Regions from separate parts of the Ideonella lacteola genome, predicted to be linked through region 2. Evidence: riboswitches for the same ligand, from Rfam matches in the RefSeq annotation. Region 2 holds a riboswitch; the other holds the start of a gene.

Evidence for each region. A riboswitch is a leader RNA that binds a small molecule or an ion and turns the genes downstream of it on or off. The one in region 2 is predicted to bind cobalamin.
Region 1: linked by a shared signal. The riboswitch ahead of AACH06_RS03765 (TonB-dependent receptor domain-containing protein) and the one ahead of AACH06_RS02815 (cobyrinic acid a,c-diamide synthase CobB) in region 2 are both predicted to bind cobalamin.

The regions. Positions count from the first base shown of each region.
Region 1 is NZ_JBBUTG010000002.1:62,578-69,434, reverse strand. Features, by position in the region: gene AACH06_RS03775 (ABC transporter substrate-binding protein) at 1-362, opposite strand, end outside; gene AACH06_RS03770 (bifunctional adenosylcobinamide kinase/adenosylcobinamide-phosphate guanylyltransferase) at 359-913, opposite strand; gene AACH06_RS03765 (TonB-dependent receptor domain-containing protein) at 927-2,852, opposite strand; cobalamin riboswitch at 2,927-3,182, opposite strand; gene AACH06_RS03760 (DUF1513 domain-containing protein) at 3,315-4,475, opposite strand; gene AACH06_RS03755 (imelysin family protein) at 4,489-5,457, opposite strand; gene AACH06_RS03750 (di-heme oxidoreductase family protein) at 5,625-6,857, opposite strand, start outside.
Region 2 is NZ_JBBUTG010000001.1:655,060-661,916, reverse strand. Features, by position in the region: gene AACH06_RS02835 (hypothetical protein) at 1-241, opposite strand, end outside; gene AACH06_RS02830 (hypothetical protein) at 338-802, opposite strand; gene AACH06_RS02825 (hypothetical protein) at 1,102-1,509, shown strand; gene AACH06_RS02820 (GNAT family N-acetyltransferase) at 1,484-1,999, opposite strand; cobalamin riboswitch at 2,397-2,649, shown strand; gene AACH06_RS02815 (cobyrinic acid a,c-diamide synthase CobB) at 2,826-4,115, shown strand; gene cobM (precorrin-4 C(11)-methyltransferase) at 4,130-4,972, shown strand; gene AACH06_RS02805 (sirohydrochlorin chelatase) at 4,969-5,841, shown strand; gene AACH06_RS02800 (precorrin-8X methylmutase) at 5,838-6,524, shown strand; gene AACH06_RS02795 (cobalt-precorrin-5B (C(1))-methyltransferase) at 6,535-6,857, shown strand, end outside.

The DNA.
Region 1 (6,857 bases), on a different contig from region 2:
TCGGGCTTGAGCGCGACGATGCGCTCGACCTGGGCATCTTCAAGCCCGCCCAGACGCGGCAGGTGCTGGATGCTCTCGGGCCAGTTGGAATAGCGGTCCACGCCCACCAGCCGCGCCGTCCCGCCGAGGGCGCTGACCGCCTCGGTCAACGAAGGCAGCAAGGTGATGATGCGTTGCGGCGGGGCGGCGAGGCGGTGCTCTGCGCCGGCATCGTCGCGCAACACGATCGACGTGGCCGCCGCCGCGGTCGACGGCCACCAGCTGACCATGAGACAAGCGAGCAGACAACCCACCAGCCAGGCGATGAAGCCAGTCGCCACGTGCGAGAAGAAGCCGCGTCGATCCCAGCGTGGTGGGTTCATGGCCGCTTCACCGGCATTTCGATGCCTGCCACCATCAAGGTCACGCGTTCACAGGCTGCCGCGACGCGCTGATGCAAGACGCCCAGCGCATCGACGAACCGGCGCGCTTCGCGGCCCATGGGCGCGAGCCCGAAAGAGATTTCGTTGGACACCAGCACCACCGGCCCGGGCGCGGCACGCAATGCGTCGCACAGCGCAGCCTGCCTGGCCAACCAAGCTGCTTCACCCAGCCCCGGGCCGGACATCGGCATGCGCAGCTGCGTCAACCACAGCGTGAGGCAATCGACCACCAACAGTCGTCGGGGGCTGCTGTACTCGCGCAGCGCCTGCGGCAAGGCGTAGGGCACCTCGTAGGTGGCCAGGCGCGGCACGCGCCGCTGGCGATCGGCCTGGTGGCGCGCGATGCGCTCGTGCATTTCGCCGTCCCCGGGCAGCGCCGTGGCGATCAGCGCAGCCTCCCGCGTCTGGCCACGCTCGAGCCAGTCGGCCGCGCGCTGCTCGGCGCAACGCGACTTGCCGCTCTTCTGGCCACCGAGGATCAGCTCATGCATGGTCGCGCGAGGTTCAGCGCACCCCGAAGGCGTAGCTGACGCCGATCCACACCTGGCGCCCCAGAGCCTGGTATTCACGCGCCGGCTCGCGGTCGACGTCGGTCGCGTTGAGCACCTTCGCGTCCATCGCCCAACCGGGCGCGAACTGCCAGCGCGCCTTCAGATCGAGCGTGGTTTCCTGAGGCAGGGTGTAGCCATCGGTGCCATCGGGACGGGCTCCCACCTGCAGCACCGAAGCCCCGAAGCGCCACTCGCCGCTGGTGTAGTCGGCGCTCAGGGTGAACTGGTGCGCGGCGCGGCGGTTCAGACGCTCGCCGGTGTCGGTGTTCTTCGCATCGACCACGTCGACCCCCGCACGGAACTGCCACTCGCGCCATTGCGCACCCGCCCCGAGCGTCGCCCCTTGCAGGCGCGCCTTCGACACGTTGGCGGCACAGCCGAAGTCGTACGCCGGATCGGCCGGGCATTGGGTGCGATCAGGCTGGTAGCCGATCATGTCGCGCAGCCGGTTCTGGTAGACGGTGAACGACAGGTCGTACCCCTCCCCTCGGCCTTCGACGCCCAGCTCGACGCTGCGGCCTCGCTCGGGTTGGATGCTGAACGCGCCGTTGCCCGGCGGCACGCCATAACCGGGGTAGTACAGATCGTTGAAGCTGGGCGCACGAAACGAGGTGCCGGCGAGTGCACGCACGCGCCAGCCCGGGGCCACGCTGATCGAGCCGCCGATGCGGCCGGTGGTGACCTCGTCGTAGTCCGAGTTCTGATCGCGGCGCAGGTCCAGCTGCGTCTGCACCGGGCCCAGGCTGCCGAGGTAGGCCAGCACGAGCGCGTCGTTGTCGCGCTGCTTTTCTTCGCCGAATGCGCTCGACACGGCTTTCTCGGTGAGGCCCTCATAGGCCAGCGTCAGGCTGTGTTCCGGCGCTGGGCGCCAGGTGGCCTGCAGGTCGAGCTGCTGACGTCGCGTGCGGTAGCGGTCGATGTCGTTGCCACCGCTGTGCAGGTCGCTCTCCTGAGTCGACAGCCGGGCGCCACCGGTCCACGCTGTGCCCCAGGTGCCGTGGTAATCGAGCGCCGCACTGTGGTTGTCGAGCTTGCCGTGGAAATCGGGCGACGGATCCGGAGCGTAGTCGGGCGGTGGGTACTCGGCGCTGTCGTAGCGCGAGTCGAGCTGGCTGGTGAGCACCGACACGCCCACGCGATGCCCGGTCAATGGCCGCCAGCCGATCTGGGCGGTGGCGGTGTCGCGGCGCATGCCGTCGCGGTCGGGGTTGTAGTTGCCGAAGCGATCGCCCGGGCCGAGTGACGACACGCCGTCGAGCTGCTCGTGTGAATACGAGGCCGCCGCATCGATGTCGCCGAAGCGGCCCTGGGCGCTCACGCTGGCTTCGGCCGCGCCGTAGCTGCCGCCGGCGATGGACAGCAGGCCCTGCGGCGCTCCCTCGCCACGGCGGGTGAAGATCTGCACGACGCCGCCGGTGCCGTCGGCACCGTAAAGGCTGGAGCCGGGGCCGCGCAGCACTTCGATGTGGTCGATGGCGCCCAGGCTCAGGCCTTCGAACTCGACTTGGCCCAGCGTGGCCGAACCGACGCGCACGCCGTCGACCAGCACCAGCACGTTGCCCACGTTCGAGCCCCGGATGAAGATGCCTGCCGAGGCGCCTGGGCCGCCGTTGCGAGACACCTGCACGCCCGCGTGGCGGCGCAGCAGGTCTTCCACCGAATCGGCGGTGGATTGACGGATCTGATCGGAATCGATGAGCACCAGGTCACCGGCCAAGCGATCGGCGGCAGTGGGCTCGCGAGCCCCGGTGACGACGACGCGATCACCGGTCGCGGCATCGGCCGCGATGACGGCGGTGGTGGTCTGGGCGGAGGTGAGCGTGGGCATGGCACAAGCCAGCGCCAAGGCGGCGCAATGCCGGGAACGCAAGGAAGACATGGAAACAACGAACTGCGGGCGTGCACGCCGGCTTCCCCGCCAGCTCGCACTTCACAGCGCACGGTCGGTGAAGACAGCACGCCACCTTGTTGGCCGGTATCCGGGCTGGCGGCGTGGTCCCGTGACCCCTTCCCAGACGCGTGTCGCGCATCCAGTGGGTGTGTGTCACAGGCTGAAGACCCGAAAGTCTTCTGGCCGCTTACCGTTGCGGGGGCAGCGCAGGTTGGGGTGTTGTCGTCCTGCCTCGGCAGTTGACGCGACCCTTCCTGCTTCCCGTTGAACTGCGCCAGCCGGACGGCCGACGCGAGCACCAACGGCGGGATGATACCGGAGTGAAGGTCAAGCCGATACCGCAGGCGACGCGCCACAGCGCATCCAGCGCACGCCCCTGCCAATCGGGCGGGCCGAATCCTTGCTGAGTGCGTGAGAGTTTTTGGGCGTGCGCGAAGAACTCTCGCGCTCTCAGATCACGATGGCATGGTTGTCGGGTTTGCAGCCTGGCGGCAGCGCGATCGGCCGTCCGAGCCAGGCCCGATCGGAACCTAACGCGCAAGGTGAATTGACCCTCTCCACAGCGCTCACGGCGCTCACGGCGCTCACGGCGCTCACGGCGCCCTCCGCGCCCGCAGCGCCGGCGGTGACCAGCGCGCAGGCTTCGGCCAGCGGAATCGGTGTCGTCCAGCCCTCCTGGCGAGACCAGCCCCACAAGGCCCCCGCGCGCGACGCGCTGAGCACGAAGCCTTGCCCCGTGGCCGCGATGTCGCCCGCGTAGCCCCCCCCGAGCGCGGCCTGCTCTGCCGGCGGCTCCACCACCTGCAGCCTGTCGCCATCGAACAGGGCCAGCAAGGGTGCCCGGGCGCGCTGCGCGGGGTCATCGTGCTCGGCCTGCAGCGCAATGCCCAGCGTGGCGCTGGGCGCGTGCCATGCCAGGTGGCGCAAGGACAGGCGCGCATCCGGCAAACGCCACGGGCCGCGGCGCTGGCCGGTGCGCAGATCGAACGCGACGAGCGACGAGTCCATCGCGCTGAGGTTCTGCTTGGCGCGCCCGGTCTCAGGCCGAGTGGGCACGCCCCCGTTGGCCACGAACAGTCGATCGCCTACGCGCAACATCTGGTGCGTGTCGGTACCGCCGGTGGGCCACTCGTCCAGCAGGGCCAGCGATCGGGCATCGCGCAAGGCGACGCAGCCTGCGCCGTCGTCGTGCGTCTGCTCCGTGCTGTAGATCAGCCGGCCGTCGGGCGAGGGCAGCACATGGCCATTGAAGTGCCGGCCCGGCTCGGCCCAGGCTTCACCCGTGAGCTCACCCGCACGCGACCAGCGCTGCAGCCACAGACCCGGTCGGCGCGCCACGGCCAGCAGATCCCCGGTGGGCAAGCTGGCCACGCCGTGCGGCCGGGTCGGCACGACCCGGCGCGCCAGCACTTCGAAGCGGTCGTCGACCTGGCGCCACACGCCAACGCAGGCGATGCGCTCGGCGGTGGCGCTGGCTCCTGGCTCGCTCCACGCCAGCGCCAGCGTCCACGGGGGCTCGGTGGCAGCGCGCGCGAGGCCCCAAGCGGGGAAGACACCCGTGAGCGCCAGCGTCTGCAGCCAGCGCCGCCGCGTCGCGTCGACCGATGTCATCGCGAGGGCCGGTTCAATCGCCGTCGTCGGCCGAGAACTCGAGCTGGATCTGCATCTGCGTCGAGACTTCGCGGGCGATCGTGTGGGTGACGAAGTCGACCCGCTTGGCCGCGTCGAGCAACTGCGCGTTCGGCGTGGCCGGCGTGGCGCTTTGAAGCGCGCTGTCGGCCAGCGAGGCGTCACGCGCCAGGGCGTCGGCCGAGGCCGTCAGGCCGCGTGCACGCAGGTAGCTGGTCAACGGAATCAGCCCTTCGGGAGCGCCCGCGCCACCGGCGGTGACCACCCGCAACGCGGCCCAGCGTTCGCGCCAGGCCAGTGCCGTCTGGCCGCTGGCCGCCCGTGGTGCCTGCTCCATGCCCCAACTGCGTGCCGGCATTTCGAGGTCGCGCCAGCGCATGCGGCCCAAGCCCGCCAACCACTGGTTGATGTAGGTGTTGAACCAGGCGGCGGCCTCGTCGGCGCTGCGTGTGGCGCTGGCTTCGGCGGCGTACGCCTTGTCGAGATCCGCGGCCTCGTCTCGCAGGTCACGGGCCAGCACGCTGAGGTATTGGCAGGTGGGCGTGCGCGGTGCAGCAGGCTTCTTCCACAGCAGGTATTCCATCGCCGGCAGGCCACGCGCCTGCGCGCCGACCCGGTCCATGGCCCACTCACCCGGCGCGCTGGGGTTGGCGATCACCTTGTCGAGTGCCGCAGGCCGCATGGGCTGGAAGTCGAGCCGGGTGTCGCTGTGGCGGTCGAGCAGCGGGCCGATCTGCACCGCGGACAAGCGGGTCCACGACACCATCGCCTGCACCCAGGCCTGGCGTGCCGCCTCAAGCGCCGGATCGCGGCTGGTGGCCTGCAGGTTCTTGGTGGTGCTGGCACACCAGGCCTGGGTGCGCTCGACCAGCGACTCACCATCGGCAGCGAAGCGGCGCGCGGCCGGTGCGTACCACTGCTTCAGCAAGCCGTCGACCAAAGCGGTGGTCTGCGGGTGGGCCAAGGGCAAGGCAGACGACGCGGGTGCTGAAGCGGAGGCAGAAGCCGACGCAGGCGACGAAGCAGTAGCCGACGACGGCGCCGGGGCTGGCGACTGGGCCCTCGCATTCAGCATCAAGGCGCCCACGCAACCCGCGATGGCCCCGGCACGAACAAGCACAGAGGCCCGCATCACAACGACTCCACGAACTTGACCAGCGCAGCCCGCTCGGCAGCGCTCATCTTCAACACTTGCTGCTTGGAGGCCTCGGCCTCGCCGCCATGCCACAGCACCGCTTCAAGCACGCCGTTGGCGCGCCCATCGTGCATCAAACGCTGGTGCCCGTTCACATCGCGGATCAGCCCGGTGCCCCACAGCGGCGGCGTCTTCCATTGGCGGCCGTTGGCTTGCCCATCGGGCCGGTGATCGGCCAGGCCCTCGCCCATGTCGTGCAACAACAAGTCGGTGTAGGGCCAGATCGTCTGCTGCGCCACTTTCGGGCTGGACAGCGCAGGGAACGGCGCCCCCTGGGTGACATAACTCGGCCGATGGCAGACCGCGCACTGCGCCGCCTGGAACAGCTTCTGGCCTTGCAACACCTGCGGTTCGCGAGCTTCACGGCGCGCTGCGGGCGCGAGGGTGGATTGGTAGAAGACGACGTGGCCGAGCGTCGTGTCGTCGATCTCAGGTCCGGGCACAGCCCGTTGCACGCCGTCGCTCGCTGCATCCGAACGGGCGCCGCCATGGGGCGATGCCAGGCAATCGGCCTGCGCCGACGTGCAGGCCTCTTTCGGAAACAGGCGGGACGTGATGCCGATGTCACCCAGGAACGCGCCAGCCGTCTGGTGGACGAGTGTGGGCACGTTGGCCTTCCAGCCGAAGCGGCCCACCCGCGTCTCGCCGGACCAGGCGTCGTGAACACGGTTGACTCGGCCTTTGATCGGGCCGTCCATCTCGCGCTGCGAGGTCTCGTTGGCGAGGATGTCGCCCTCGGCGATCGCATCGATCAGCCCCACGCCCGGCAGCTGTGGCGCCACGCGCGGGCTGAGCATCGTGCCCTTTTGCATGGGGCCGTAGGCCAGCTTCGTGAAGCCGTAGGTCGGCGCCCGCAGCGTGTAGCGGGTGCCATCGGCGAAGCGGCCGGTGACGGGCTTGAGCGAGATGCGGACCTCGCCCTCGGGCTTCACGCCGGTGACGGCGCGGTTGTTGAATTGGTCGCCATAGGTGGGCTCGGGCGCGGTGGCCAGCGGATCGTCGCCCTTCGCCGGCACCGACAAGCGGATCAGCAGCCCGATCGGCTGCTCGTTCAAGCCCCGCTTGAAGTCGGGGGGCGCGCCACGGCCATCTTGGTCGTGGCAGCCGCCGCAGGAGCGTGCGATGAAATGAGGCCCGAGGCCGTCGCGGGCTGCCGTGGACGAGGGCGC
Region 2 (6,857 bases):
GCGCGGCCTCTGGCGCGGTGGCCATCGGATGGAGTGCAGCGCGGCCGACGGTGTCGTTCAGGCGGCGCCAGTCGCCCGGGGCCAAGTCTAGAAAGGCGCGGTAGTCGGCGAAGGCCGAGCGGTGGGCCAGAGGCCGCGTGGGCGCCCTCGGGTCTGCCGGGTCAACGCGGCCTTGGGCGAGCGCCAGCAGCGGCAGGCTCGCCGCCATGGCCGCTGCCAGCCGGGAAAGGCTGTGATGCATGGTTCGAAGTCATCCAGTTCACCGGCGCGAGGGGCCGGCCAACGCCCGCGCCGAACGCGCGAGCCCGATCAGGCCTCTCGCGGAGGCCTGGCAGGGTCAGATGCTTCGGGGTGGGCGCTCGGGGCCCTCAGACTGGAAGGTCGGCGCTGGCGCCTGCACGGTGGGGAACACCGCGGCGGCGGGCTCGCGCGGCAGCGGCACCACCGGGGCAGCACTCGGCACGGGAGGCACCGAGCAGCAGGCGGAGCAGAGGTTGCAAGAGTCGGTGCCCGGCGCGCCGTCATGGTGGTGCAACGGGCTGGCAGAACCACCTTCGTGGTGGTGCTCGGGCTGGGCCCCTGCCCCACGGCCTGCATCGTCATGCTGATGGGCATGGTCGTGAGCATCGGCCTCTGTATGGGCCTCGCCATGCGCAGGTGACGCGCCGCCGGCTGCCGGCATGTGGTGCGCAACCACATCGGCGCCCCCATGCGGCGAGCACATCATGGCCGCCGCCATCACGCCCCGCAGGGGGAGCATGGCCGCCAACATCACAAGCAGCAGGACGCGAACGAATCTCACGGCGCAAAGCGTAGCAGATGGATGCCGCCCCTCTTGCAGACAGTCGACGGCCTTTAGTGGCCTGTAACGCTCAAATCGGAAGCGGCTGCCGGCGGGACACGGCACGCACTGCGGCGTTGCGAATGCACGCGATGCCACGAGGCATCGCTGTGCTTCGCGCCTTGCATTGCATACCGTCTCGCACCGCCCTCCACTCCCATTTAAACGTGACAGGCCACCAGCATGGACCTTGCCACTGTCGGAAGGTCAAGCGGGAAAGCGCCGCAGACGCGGTGCCCATGCGCCCGTAGAGTGGCCCCATGCAACACCAACGAACCGCCTTCCCGGCAGCGCTGGCCACGGTCGTGGCGCTGTTCGGGGCCGCGCCCACGCACGCAGCGAAGGGCGACCTCATCGACATCGTCTGGTCGGCCGATGGCAGCTTTGGCCGCGAGGTGCGCGTGGGTGCGGCGCAGTTCGCCGAAGTCTGTGGTCGTCTTCCGGCAGGTGCGGCGGTGGATTGGCGCTTCGAAGCCGGCGCGCCGATGGACTTCAATGTCCACTTCCACGAAGGCCAGACCGTTCGCTATTCGGCCCGCGGCGAGGGTGCCACCCAGTCGCGCGGGACCATCGAGGCCCGCACCGAAGAAGACTACTGCTGGATGTGGACCAATGCCACCACAGAGCCCGCGACCTTGACCTTCATGTTGACGAAGCGCGGTAGATGAAATCTTCGGTCGGCTCCCCGTGGAGTTCGGCGGGTTCTCGACGCATCAACTCGAAGCCGCACTTCTGCAGAACCCGAACCGACGCGGAATTGCGGGTATCGACGGCGGCCCATATCGGCTGCCGCTGAAAGCGCTCCGCGAGCTCGCCCACGAGCCAGGCCAGCGCCTCGGTGGCGAAGCCCTGACCCCAGAACGCAGGAACGATCTTGTAGCCCACCCAGATGAGCCCGTCGGCGAAGCGCGTGGCCTGAAGCGTACCCACGCACCCCGCCAACGGGCTGCGAATCGCCCAGTTCAGCCACACCTCGCCACTGCCCTCAGGTGCGCCAGCGCTGAACTCGCCGTACTCGCGCTGCAACGCCTCCAGCGAGCGGGGCGGTCGCTCGGGAATGAATCGGTACAAGCGCTCGTCGAGCAGATGAGGGTACAGCTCGCTCGCATGCGCCACGCCGAGCCGCTCGCAGGTCCATGCCAGGTGGCGGTCGGTCATGGGTTAGGGCGTGTTCACACTATGCAGCCCCGATGCGTTGCCACCAGAACCGGTCGAGCGCAAGGCGCAAAACGAAGCCGGGGTGCGGCCCCGGCGAGGCTTTGCAACGCCGCGGGCGGCTGGTTCTGGTGGCAACCCTTCGGGAACGGGCCGCCCAGGGCGCATGGCGGCGTTGCCCAACTTGCCCAGGCACCAGCCTGGGCGGCGTCGGGCGCCTTGCCCTGCATCCCTGGACAACCCGTTCGCACGGGGCTGCATAGTGTGAACACGCCCTACGCTCCAGGGGTAGTGGGGCGTAATCGAAGCTTCGCCAACGTACAGCGCCTTCGAGCCCCCAAGGCAGGCTCAAGAGCCCGGGCATCGAACAGGTTTTCATGATCGGGGCATGGTAGCCGCCTATAATTTTTCGGTTTGGTGCTCGTGCCTGGTCTCAAGCCAGGTGCAGTTAAACGGGAATCAGGAAGGGTCGTGCCGACGGATGCGGCCCCAACCTGAGCTGCCCCCGCAACGGTAAGCGGTTGAGGATGAATGCGGCCAGCGCTGCATCGCCCTCGCTTCGAGGCACATACCCACTGGATGCTTGACGTATCTGGGAAGGGTTCTCGGAGCGCACCGCCAGCCCGGATACCGGCCAACGAGTGAGCGCGTTCGCGCGCTTGGTTACAGGTGCCTGCGGGGAAGCGGGAGCCTGGTTGTGTCCGGTGATTCCCATGTTCCATTTCTTGGTGCAGCCTGCGCACCTGTGCCCGCCTGCGGCAACGACCCTGTCCGTCTGCCCTCGCCCGGTACAGGCGCCGTGACCCGCGCGGCGAGGTGCCCGGCGCTGATGGTCAGCGCGCCCGCATCCGGCCAAGGCAAGACGAGCGTGACAGCCGCCATCGCGCGAGCACATGTTCGGCGTGGCCGCCGAGTGCGTGTCTTCAAGACAGGCCCCGACTTCATCGACCCGATGATCCTGGCACGCGCCTGCGGCGCGCCGGTGCACCAGCTCGACCTGTTCATGGGCGGACTGGCGCACTGCCAGAGCCTGCTGCATGCGGCGGCGCAATCGGCCGATCTCGTGCTCGTCGAGGGCGTGATGGGGCTGTTCGACGGCCAACCCAGCAGCGCAGACCTCGCCGCTGCCTTCGGGCTGCCCGTGCTCGCAGTGATCGACGCGAGTGCGATGGCGCAGACCTTTGGTGCGCTGGCGCTGGGCCTGGCCAGCTACAGGGCCGATACGCGGGTGGTCGGCGTCGTGGCCAACCGGGTCGGCAGCCTGGGCCACGCGCGGATGGTGGGCAGCAGCCTGCCCACCAGGCTGCCGCTCGCGGCGGCCTTGCGCCGCGACGCCGAGCTGGCCCTGCCCGAGCGCCACCTCGGGCTCGTGCAGGCGATGGAAATGCCCGAGCTGGATGCCCTGCTCGATCGATGGGCCGACGCTTGGGATGCCGCCGCCACCGCGGCCTTCGAGCCCGAACCGGTGGCCTTCCCCGCCCCGCAGCGCTCGGATGCCGAGCCCATGGCCGATCGACCGCTGGCGGGCACCCGCATCGCCGTGGCGAACGACCACGCGTTCTCGTTCATCTACCCGGCCAACCTCGACGTACTGCGCGACCTCGGCGCCGAGCTCGTGTTCTTCTCGCCCCTGGCCGATGCAAGCCTGCCCGCCTGCGACGCGCTGTGGCTGCCAGGCGGCTATCCCGAGCTGCATGCCGCCGCGTTGTCGCGCCACACGGCGATGCACCACGCCATCGGCCGCCACATCGCCCAGGACAAACCGTTGTTGGCCGAGTGCGGCGGGCTGCTCTACCTGCTCGAGTCATTGACCGACACGCAAGGGCAACGCCACGCGATGGCCGGCGCCCTGCCCGGCCATGCCGTGATGGGCCAGCGCCTGGCAGCGCTGGGCCTGCAGGCGGTTTCACTGCCCGAAGGCGAGCTGCGCGGCCACAGCTTCCACTACTCGACCTTGAGCACCGAGATGCAGCCCGCAGCGCGCGGGCGCCACCCCCACGGCGGCGCCACGGCCGAGGCGGTGTACCGCCAAGGTCGCCTTACCGCGAGCTACATCCACCACTACTTCGCCTCGAATCCGCAGGCCACCGCCGCGCTGTTCCGCCCGACAGGGCGTTGACGCCCCGCCACCCCATGCCCCACACAGACAGCCCCCACTGCGTTTCCCAAGCCGGCACCGTGTGGTTCGTCGGCGCCGGCCCGGGCGACCCCGAGCTCATCACGGTGAAGGGTCGCGATCTGATCGCGCGCGCCGGCGCTGTGCTGTTTGCCGGCTCGCTCGTCAACGAGGCCGCGATGCGCTGGGCGCCCGAGGGCTGCACCATCGCCGACTCGAAAGACATGACGCTGGAGCAGATGGCCGCCTGGCTGATCGAGCAAGCCGGCCGGCACGACACGGTGGTGCGCCTGCAAACCGGCGACCCGGCGCTGTACGGCACCTTGATCGAGGTCGTGCAGCCACTCGATGCGGCGGGCGTGCCGGTGCACGTCGTGCCCGGCGTGTCATCGGCCATGGCCTCGGCCGCGGCGGCGGTCGAGAGCTTCACCCTGCCCGAGCTGACGCAGACGGTGATCTTCACCCGCGTGGCCGGCCGCACGCCCATGCCGGAAGGTGAATCGCTCGAAGCCCTGGCGCGCCATGGCTGCACGATCTGCGTCTTTCTCTCGATCACGCTGCTCGGCAAGGTCGTGCGTGAGTTGATGGCGGGGGGCTGGGCCGAGGACGCGCCCATCCTCGTCGTCCACAAGGCCAGCTGGCCTGGCGAAGAAAAGATCGTGCGCGGCACGCTCGCCGACATCGCACAGCGCTGCCGGGCAGAACGCATCGTGAGCCAGGCCATGATCATCGCGAGCCCCGCACTCGGCGCCCGCCACTGGCCCGAGCTCGCCAAGTCGAAGCTCTACGACGCGCGCTTCACCCATCGGTTCCGGCGTGCCTCGGTGCCGCCCTGCCGCACCTCGGAGACACCCACATGACAGACACCATCCTGCTGATCGGCCACGGCTCGCGCGAGCGCGAAGGCAACGACGAAATCCAAGCCTTTGCGGCCCAATGGCGCCAGCGGCAACCTGCCTGGCAGATCGAGGTCTGCTTCATCGAATTCGCCGACCCGGGCCTGCACGACGGCCTGCTTCGCGCGGCCAGCCACTCGCGCCGTGTGCTGGTGCTGCCGCTCATCCTGAATGCGGCCGGCCACGTGAAGATGGAAATCCCCGAGGCCATCGAGCACGCCCGCGAGCATGCGCCGGGCACCGAGTTTCTCTACGGCCCGCACCTCACCGCTTGCGATCCCATCCTCGCCATCCTCAAGCGCCGGCTGGCGCAAGCGATGGCCGAGCTGGACATGCCCGACCCCACGACCACCGGCGTGGTGCTGTTGGGCCGGGGCTCGTCCGACCGGCAAGCCAACGGAGAGATGGCCAAGATGGCGCGATGGCTGCAAGAAGAAACGCAGCACGAACTGGTGGACCTGGCCTTCACCGGCATCACCTATCCACGCCTCGAACGCGTCGCTCAGCGGCAGGCGCTGCTGGGCATGAAGCAGATCGTCGTGCTGCCGTACTACCTCTACACCGGCACGCTGGTGCAGCGCATTACCCGCCAGGTCGAGCACCTGCGAGTTCAGTACCCGACGATCCGATTCGCCAGCACCGCCCACTTCGGGCACGAGCGCGAAATCTTCGAGCTGATGGAGCAACGCGTGCTCGAGCTGCAGTCGGGCGCGCCGCAGTCGCGGCTGCCCTGCGACGGCTGCAAGTTCCGGGAAATCGCACACGACCTGGGCCACGGCCATTCCCACGAGCACACCCACGCCTCGGCCCCCACGGCGCCGAGCCTGGCATGAGCAGCCTCAACACCGTCACCGAGCAGTTGACGGCGGCGGGCCGAGCCATCGAGCACGACTCGTTCGCCGTCATCGACCAGGAAGCCGGCCCGCACACCTACGACGACGCCCAGTGGCAGGTCGTGCGCCGCATGATCCACGCCAACGCCGACTTCGACTTCAACGGGCTCACCGAATTTCACGAGGGCGCCATCGCCGCGGCCATGTCGGCGATCCTCGGTCAGCGCTCGCGCGTCGTGGCCGATGTCGAGATGATCTGCGTGGGCCTTTCGGCCCCCCGGCTGGCGCACTTCGGCCTCACCACGCACCAGTTCATCAGCGATGCCGATGTCATCGCCGCGGCCCAGGCCGAGAACACGACACGCGCCGTGCAGGCCATGCGCAAGGCGCACCGCGGCGGCCTGCTGGATGGCGCGATCGTCGGCATCGGCAACGCGCCCACCGCGCTGATCGAAGTGGTGCGCCTGATCCGCGAAGAAGGCGCGCGGCCGGCGCTCATCGTCGGCATGCCGGTGGGCTTCGTGTCAGCGGCCGAATCCAAGGATCTGGCGGCCACGCTGCGCGAAGTGCCATGGATCGTGATCCGCGGTCGCAAGGGCGGCTCCACCCTCGTGGTGGCGGCGATCCACGCCCTGCTGGGGCTGGCCGAGGCCCAGGCGCGCGAACGCGCGCTGGCGAGCTAGCCCCTCGCCGATGACAGAGCCCACCGGCCAACGTGGCACCCGCACCGGCTTCACCACTGGCGCGTGCTCGGCCGCGGCTGCTCGCGCGGCGGTGCTCGGCCTCGTTCACGGCGAGGTGCCGGGCACGGTCGAGTGCCAGCTGCCGAACGGCCAGCTCGTCGACTTCGCCGTACACGACGGCCGCACCGACGGCGTGGTGGCGCATGCCATGGTGATCAAGGATGCAGGCGACGACCCGGACTGCACCGACAAGGCCCACCTCACCGCCGATGTGCGCCTGCGGCACGATCTGCCCGGGCAGGTGCTGCTGCAAGGCGGGTTCGGCGTGGGCAC